DNA from 2 places in the Arthrobacter ginsengisoli genome. Region 1 is predicted to be linked to the other one. Evidence: predicted binding sites of a transcription regulator. Region 1 holds the regulator's gene; the other holds the start of a gene.
What was found. Region 1 encodes HrcA, which represses chaperone genes, less so after heat shock. Its sites were predicted from a motif close to TTNGCACTCGNNNNNNNCGAGTGCNAA; they were not measured.
Positions count from the first base shown of each region.

Region 2: the regulator HrcA is predicted to act here: its motif matches at 1,751-1,777, upstream of J2X01_RS07720 (FmdB family zinc ribbon protein).

Region 1 covers NZ_JAVDVQ010000001.1:143,534-147,630, forward strand. The annotation lists gene J2X01_RS00705 (16S rRNA (uracil(1498)-N(3))-methyltransferase) at 1-227, opposite strand, end outside; gene dnaJ (molecular chaperone DnaJ) at 230-1,357, opposite strand; gene hrcA (heat-inducible transcriptional repressor HrcA) at 1,464-2,477, opposite strand; gene J2X01_RS00720 (DUF3097 domain-containing protein) at 2,690-3,532, shown strand; gene J2X01_RS00725 (DUF4870 domain-containing protein) at 3,676-4,095, shown strand.
Region 2 covers NZ_JAVDVQ010000005.1:100,839-104,935, reverse strand. The annotation lists gene J2X01_RS07735 (GNAT family N-acetyltransferase) at 1-64, opposite strand, end outside; gene galU (UTP--glucose-1-phosphate uridylyltransferase GalU) at 73-990, opposite strand; gene J2X01_RS07725 (5-formyltetrahydrofolate cyclo-ligase) at 1,083-1,718, shown strand; gene J2X01_RS07720 (FmdB family zinc ribbon protein) at 1,865-2,122, shown strand; gene J2X01_RS07715 (RcpC/CpaB family pilus assembly protein) at 2,521-3,084, shown strand; gene J2X01_RS07710 (AAA family ATPase) at 3,186-4,097, opposite strand, start outside.

The DNA of each region.
Region 1 (4,097 bases):
TCGTCGGAGACGGCGGTGCATTCCACCGTCAGCTCCCCGGGTGCGACGGCGGCGACAGTTCCGCTGAGCCGTTTGCCGGCACCGTCGGCGATATCCACCGCTTCCCCCACGGCAAGACGCTTCACCGTGACCGCGTGGCGTGCCTCGGGTCCGTCAAGGACGAAGACGCCGCCGGGGGCCAGCCCGTCCAGGGTGCCGGGGGCAGTGAAAAAGACCGGGTTGCTCACCGCTACAGGTTACCGAGCCGGTCCCGGAGCTTCGAGAAGACGCCGCCGGTCCCGGCGAGCTTGCCTTCGGTGAAGTGTTCCCCGCGCAGCTTGGCGAGCTGGCGGAGCAGCTCCTCCTGGGCCGGGTCGAGTTTCGCCGGCGTGTCCACCTGCAGGTGGACCTTGAGGTCGCCGCGGCCGTAGCCGCGCAGGTGGGTGACGCCCAGCCCGCGGAGGGTGATGACCTCGCCGGACTGCGTGCCGGCTTTGACATCGATCTCCTGCCGGCCGTCGAAAGTGTCGAGCGAGATCTCGGTGCCCAGCGCGGCGGCAGTCATCGGGATGTTGAGGCTGGCGTGGAGGTCATCGCCGTCTCGCACGTAGGTGGCGTCATTGTTGACCCGGATCTCCACATAGAGGTCGCCCGCGGGTCCGCCGGCGGGTCCGGCCTCGCCCTGGCCGGAGAGCTGGATGCGGGTGCCGGTGGCGACGCCGGCGGGAACCTTGACTGTCAGCGTGCGCCGGCTGCGGATCCGGCCCTGGCCGGCGCATTCGTTGCAGGGGTCGTTGATGACGGTGCCGAAGCCCGCGCAGGAACCGCAGGGGGCAGACGTCATGACCTGGCCGAGGATGGAGCGCACGGCGCGCTGGACCTGGCCGCTGCCGCCGCAGATGTCGCAGCGTTCCGGGTGGCTGCCCTCACGGCAGCACGAGCCCTCACAGGTGGGGCAGGTGACGGCCGTGTCGACTTCGATCTTCTTGTTGACACCGAACACGGCGTCGCGGAGGTCGATCCGAACGCTGATCAGGGCGTCCTGGCCGCGGCGGACCCGTGAGGCCGGCCCGGCCTGGCCGCCGGCGCCGAAGAACGTGTCGAAAATATCCTGGAACGCGAAGCCCTGGCCGGAGTAGCTGCCGCCGCCGAAGCCGTTGTCGGTGCCGTTCTCGTTGCCCGTGGTGTCGTAGATCCGGCGCTTCTGCGGATCGGAAAGCACCTCGTATGCGTGCGTGACGGCCTTGAAACGGTCCGACGCGTCATCCCCGGGATTGACATCCGGGTGGAGGTTGCGTGCCAGCTTGCGGTAGGCCTTCTTGATTTCTTCGCCCGTGGCTTCACGGGAGACTCCAAGAACGTCGTAATGGCTGCTCAAAGTTTTGTATCTCTTCCTGGTTGTACTGCCGGTTAGGGGCAAGAAGCCTTGTGGGGTGGGACGTCCGGTGTGTCCCGGTGGGTTCCGGACGGTCGGCCGTGATCCGTCAGGGGCCCAGAATCCTGGACAGGTAGCGGGCCACCGCCCGGACCGCGGCCATGGTGGTCGGATAGTCCATCCTGGTGGGGCCAAGGACGCCGATCTTCGAGCTCGCGTCCGGGCCGTAGCCGGTCGCCACCACCGAGGCCTCCGCGAGCCCGTCGTATGGATTCTCCCGGCCAATACTGACGGTCACACCCCTCGGGTCCGCGGCCATGTCACCCAGCAGGCGGAGCATGACCACCTGCTCCTCGAGCGCTTCCAGTACCGGGCCGATGCTGAGCGGGAAGTCCACGTTGGAGCGGGCGAGGTTGGCGGTTCCGGCCATGACCATGCGCTCCTCGCGGCTGCTCGCGGCCAGCGCCTCCAGGCCCCGGGCCAAGGCCTGTGCGTCGGCGCGGCGCGCGGCCGGGCAGGTGACAACCACGGACTTCAACGATTGCGGCAGCAGGTTCAGCGGTGTCCCGGAGAGGCTTCCGAGGAAACGCGTCCGCAGCTCGGACAGGGCCTCCTCGGACAGGTCCTGCCCCACGTCAATGACGCGCTGTTCCACTTTGCCGGTGTCCGCGATCAACACCACGAGCACCTTACGGGGTGCCAACAGGACGAATTCGATGTGCCGTACCTTGGCCCTGCTCAGATGCGGATATTGCACCACGGCGACCTGGTGGGTCAGCTGCGAGAGCAGCCGCACGGTGCGCTCCAGCACGTCGTCGAGGTCGTCGGAGCCCTCCAGCAAGGCCTGGATGGCGCGCCGTTCCGCCGGGGAGAGCGGTTTGACCGCCGAAATCTGGTCCACGAAGAGCCGGTAGCCCTTGTCGGTGGGAATCCGCCCGGCACTCGTATGCGGTGCGGTGATGAGGCCATCATCTTCCAGGGCCGCCATGTCATTGCGGATCGTGGCGCTGGACACGCCCAGGTGGTGCCGCTCGACGAGGGCCTTGGAGCCGACGGGTTCCCGTGAATGGACGTAGTCCTCCACGATGGCGCGCAGCACTTCGAGTTTGCGCGGTTCGCTCACGCTCCACCTCCAATCGACTGTCCCGCATCCGATGCCGCCGTAGCGGCCGCTCCGGACGCGCTGTGTTAGCACTCGACATGCCTAAGTGCTAACCAGTCTAATATGAGTCGCCGCGTTGTTAGCATTGGATTCGCTCCGGGCGTTCTTCCTGGGGCTGGTGTTTTCGGGCACAGCCCGCCGCAGCAATCCGAGTGCAAAGCAGTGTGTAACCGATGTCGTACCAGAACTGGGGTCCGCAGGACCTGTCCGCCCCCGCCAAGACGCAACTGCCGGAAGTGCCGGTGGAACGCGGCATGGTGCTCGAAGATGTGCAGTCCGGTTGGGTCGGCGCCGTCACCCGCGTGGAGAAGTCCGGCGGGATGCACGTCGTCGCCCTTGAAGACCGCCGCGGCAAGTCCCGGTCCTTCAGGCTCGGCTTTGGCTTCCTGCTGGAGGGACAGCCGATCCGGCTGATGCCACCGGCGCCGCGCGCCGCGGCGGCAGGAACCCGCACCGCCTCGGGCTCTGTCCGCGTACAGGGCCAGCGCGCCCAGGTCGCAAAGGCAAGCCGGATCTGGGTGGAGGGCAAGCACGACGCCGAACTCGTCGAAAGGGTCTGGGGCGACGATCTCCGGGTGGAGGGCATCGTGGTCGAGCCGTTGCACGGCATTGACGACCTGGCCGGCGCCGTCGCCGCCTTCCGGCCCGGACCCGGACGCCGGCTGGGCGTCCTGGTGGACCACCTGGTGCCGGATTCCAAGGAGTCCCGGATCGCCCAAGCCGTGATGGCCTCCCCCGGGGCTGCGGGGAACGTGCTGATTGTGGGCCATCCCTATGTGGATGTCTGGCAGGCGATCCGGCCGTCCGTGCTGGGAATCGAGAAGTGGCCGGTGATCCCGCGCGGGGTGGATTGGAAGACCGGCATCCTGACGGCGTTCGGCTGGCCGCACAGCACCAAGGAGGACATTGGCCTGGGCTGGCAGAAGCTCCTCGGTGCGGTCCGCAGCTACGCGGACCTGGAGCCCTCCCTGCTGGGCCGGGTGGAAGAGGTCATTGACTTCCTCACCGTTCCCTGAGGAACGCCGCGGCGGGCCGCCGCCAGCGGGCCGATCCTCGATTCGGCCCCCGAGCAAGTATTCTTGGTACGGCGGCTGTGCTCCTGGCACGGCCCCGGCAACTCCACGCACCGACGCAGCACCGCAATCCGAAGGACGACACCGTGGCAGATGACGCACGCGACCAGACTGGCAATCAGCTTGGCCATGGCCAGCCCCCGTACCATGGCGTTCCCGCGAATGCGCTGCCGCTGACGGCGAATGAGGACCGGCAGTGGGCCACGCTTGCCCACTTCGGGGGCATCCTGGGCTGCGTTCCCGCGCTGCTGATCTACCTGATCTTCAAGGACCGGGGCCCCTTCACGGCGCAGGAGTCCAAGGAGGCCCTGAACTTTACGCTGCCTCCCACGATTGCGGCCGTGTTGTGCAACCTGCTGGTGTTTGTACCGGTCGTGGGCAATATTTTCGCCGTCCTGGCCACGCTCATCTGGATCGCTGTGACGTGCTTCTCGGTGGCTGCGGGCATCCACGTCAACCGCGGCCAGCCGCACCGCTACGAGTTCAACCTCCGCTGGATTAAATAGCT
Region 2 (4,097 bases), on a different contig from region 1:
ACCGGATCGGGCGCAACACGAGGTCGCCGCTTTCCAGCGTGACCGGCCAGCTGAAGCCGCCCACCGCCGGAGCTACTTGGTCAGGCTGGGAGCAAGGCTCGCAGCGAAGCCCGGCAGCCACTCCCGCAGGCCGGGACCCAGGTCGTCGCTGTCGCAGGCAAGCTGGACGCAGGCCTTGAGGTAGCTGAGCTTGTCGCCGGTATCGTAGCGGCGCCCGCGGAACACGACGCCGTATACGCCATAGCCTTCACCTACGCCGGCGGCAAGCTCCTGAAGCGCGTCGGTGAGCTGGATTTCGCCGCCGCGTCCGGGCTCGGTGCGTTCCAGCACGTCGAAGACCGCCGGGTGAAGGACGTAACGGCCGATGATGGCGAGGTTGGACGGGGCATCTTTGACGTCGGGTTTCTCGACCAGGTGCTTGATCCGGACGTACTCTTCGCTGCCGATCGTCTCGATGTCGGCGCAGCCGTAAGCACTGATCTCGGAGGGCTCGACCTCAATGAGGGCAATCACCGATCCCCCGGTCTTCGCCTGGACCTCGATCATCGTGCTCAGCAATTCGTCGCGGGCGTCGATCAGGTCATCGCCCAGCAGGACCGCGAACGGTTCATAACCCACGTGCTGCTTCGCGCGGAGGACGGCGTGGCCCAGGCCCATCGGATCGCCCTGGCGCACGTAGTGGATATCACCAAGATTGCTGGCAGCCTGGATGGACTCCAGCTTGGCGGTGTCGCCCTTCGCCTCCAGGGTGGCTTCCAGCGTGGGGACGCGGTCGAAGTGGTCCTCCAGCGCGCGCTTGCTGCGCCCGGTGATCATCAGGATGTCGTTCAGCCCGACTTTGACGGCTTCCTCCACGACATACTGGATGGCGGGTTTATCCACTACGGGCAGCATTTCCTTGGGCATGGCCTTCGTGGCCGGGAGGAACCTGGTTCCGAGGCCAGCTGCGGGAATGACGGCCTTACGGACGGGAGCGTTGGGTGTAGTCACTCGACTAATCTAACGGAGGGACCAAACATTGCGTAATCATTCGGGCCGCCGGGAATCGCCGCTTCCCGGGCCGCATCACACGAAGGGGCAGTATGGCTTCGAAGGACGAGATCCGGGCCAGTCATCGGGCCAGGCGTGCCGCGCTGACGCGGGCCGGGCTGGAGAGCGCGGGTGCCGGCATTGCCCTGCACGGCCTCGCCTGGGCTTCTGACCTGACCAAAGGGGCACCAGGCACCTTCGCGGCCTATCTTGGCGTCGGTTCAGAGCCTCCCACCCTCCCCCTGCTGGCAGCCTTGCACGGGGCGGGGCACCGGATCCTGCTTCCGGTCTGCGAACCCGCCCTGGCGCTGAGCTGGGTGTACTGGACTCCGGCCTCCGAATTCGTCCGGAGCCGCTACGCGCCGATCCAGGAGCCCGTCGGGGAACGCCACGACACAATCGTCATGAAGCACGCCGCCGGCATCTTCCTGCCGGCCACCGCCGTCGACTTTTCGGGCAACCGGGTCGGGCAGGGCGGCGGCTATTACGACAAGTTCCTGGCCGCCTTGACCGATGTCATCCCCGCCGGGACCCAGGAGTCCGACGGCGGGTCGCTTCCGTCCCTGCCGACCGCCGCCGTCGTGTACGACGCCGAGGTGCTGCCCTCCGGCAGCATCCCGGCAGAGTCCTTTGACCGGAAAGTAGCGGCTGCCCTGACTCCGGGCGGTTTGCTGCGGCTGCAGCCGTAGGGCTCCTGGGGCGCCCGGCCGAGGTGATAGAATTAGCACTCAGGCCCTGCGACTGCTAAGGGACGGACCTCGCCGATCGCCAGATCGGCAGAGATCCCGTCCGGACAGCACGGGACCTGCTCGTTTGTCCCAGAGGAGGATTTCCAGTGCCCACCTATGCATACGCCTGCAAGGACTGCAGCCACGCCTTCGAGATCGTGCAGTCGTTCACCGACAGCTCCCTCACGGCCTGCCCCGAGTGCCAGGGCAACCTTCGCAAGAAGTTCAACAGCGTCGGTGTTGTCTTCAAGGGTTCCGGCTTTTACCGGACCGACTCCCGCGACGCCAAGGGCAGCACAGTCTCGCCGGCCCCCGCTCCCGCCCCGGCAGCAACTCCCGCACCCGCCACCGCTTCCGCCAGCTGAGGGTCCTTCGGGGCTGAGGCTGCCAGCCGAGCGCCTTCCGGTTCCCACTTCGGTTCCTTGCGGCCGCGGCAGTTTTCCACATAGCCGCGACTGCGCCCGCCGGCCTCCGTACGCCCGCGTAGCCTCGGATCATGGCCACAATCCCAGCTCCCCGGCCCTCGCTGAGCCTCATCACTGCGGCAGTCTTCGGTGTCTTTTTCGGTGGCGCTTCGCGCCCTTCACCGGTTCGCGGAATCGGCCGTTCCGCACGGCGCCGCCCACCCCGGCCGAACTCCGAAAGCCCTCCGCCGGGGCCACGACCCCCCGGCCAGCGTCCCCGAAGACAGCTGGTTCGGTGGCTGAACCGCCACCGGCGGCTGGCGGTCGCATTACTGCTGAGCATCGCCGCCGGCCTCACGGTGCAGGAGCTGACCCCCGCCCCGGCTGACACGGTCCCTGCGTCCGCCGCGGCACGGGACCTTCCTGCCGGGAAGACACTCGCGCCCGACGATCTGACCGTGCTGAGCGTCCCCCGCGGACTTGTCCCCGGGGGCAGCTATGGCAGCACTTATTCCCTGTCGGGAAAACAGTTGGCGGTGGCGCTCCGCAAGGGCCAGCTGCTTTCGGACTCCCAGCTACTGGGGCCCGGGCTGCTGGCGGGAAGCCCACAGGGATCGGCCGCCGTGCCGCTCCGGATGGCAGATCCCGCCTCAATCCAGCTGCTCTCCCCCGGGCAGCTGGTCAACGTGGTGATGACCAACGGCAACGACTTTGACCAGCCGGCGGCGTCCCAGGTGCTGGCCGCCGCGGTGCCGGTGCTGTGGACCTCAGGTCACGGCGGCGGGGCCGGGCCCTGGCTGGCGACCGGAGAAACCGATGGGCTCCTGGTGGTGGCTGCCGATGCCGAACAGGCGCGTCGTCTCGCCGGTGCGTCCACCCAGGGAAAGCTGTTCTTCGTTCTCGTGGGGGCCGCCCCAGGTTAGGCGGTCCGCCCCGTTACCCCCGGGCTGGGAGCCGCCGGGGCCCGCCCCGGAGGCCAGCCCGGTCCGGTGCACGGTCAGAAGGTTCCTAGCCCAGAAGATTCCTAGCCCCAGTGCGGGGGCTTCTGCTCCTGGAGCCACGAGTCGTGGTCGTAGCCGCCGGGCTCGTCGCCCCAGCGCCGCGGATCGTCTTCAGCGGCCTTGTTCGGCAGGACGCCGGCCGGGACCGCCGCCGGTGTTGCCGTCCGCGGTACACCGTTCTGGTCGCCTTGCTGCGATTCGCCCTTGGCCTGCGACGCGTCGTTGGTATGTACTTCGTCGTGGTTCTGTACTTCGCCGTTGTTCCGGGTGTCGCCGTTCACGTTCATGCGGCCGGCCTCCTTACTGCCCTGATCTGTTGTGTGCTGTTGCGCGCTGTCCGGACTTCCGTACGGGGCGCGCCCTTCCGAGGCCTGCGCTGCGTTGACGGCCAGGTTTTCGACGTCGTCGTCGAAGAAACCCGGTGACGGCTTCCGGTGCGTCGCGGCCGGCCTTTCCAGGCCCAGGTATCCACCGATGCGGTCGGCGCAGGCCGAAGGATCCGTGAAAACCTCTATGGTCCATAGTGGCATGTAGCGCCATCCGAGTCGCTCCAGGAGCTGCGGGCGGAGCCTGCTGCGTTCACGGACCGTCAGGCGGCGGTATTGCTCGGTGCCGTCGGACTCGATCGCCACGGGCCGGGGAATCTCGGCGTCGTCCTGCCCGAGGGTGCTCAGCGGGTCGGCGGCGGCCACCATGTTCAGGGCGCCGTCGTACTGGTGCCAGACGCGGGCACCCCGGGCCCGCAACCGGTCGCCGAGGTCGGCCACGAGCGGGTCCGCGCCAAGGGCCTGTTCGCTGGCAGCGGCCCGCGATGCCGGGCTGCCCAGATCGGAGTTGCCCGCGATTTCACGGTCCAGCAGCTCGTGGAAATCGACTGCGCCGTGGCTCAGCCGGGTCACGTCGAGGTCCTCGGGACGGAAGCAGCTCAGCACATG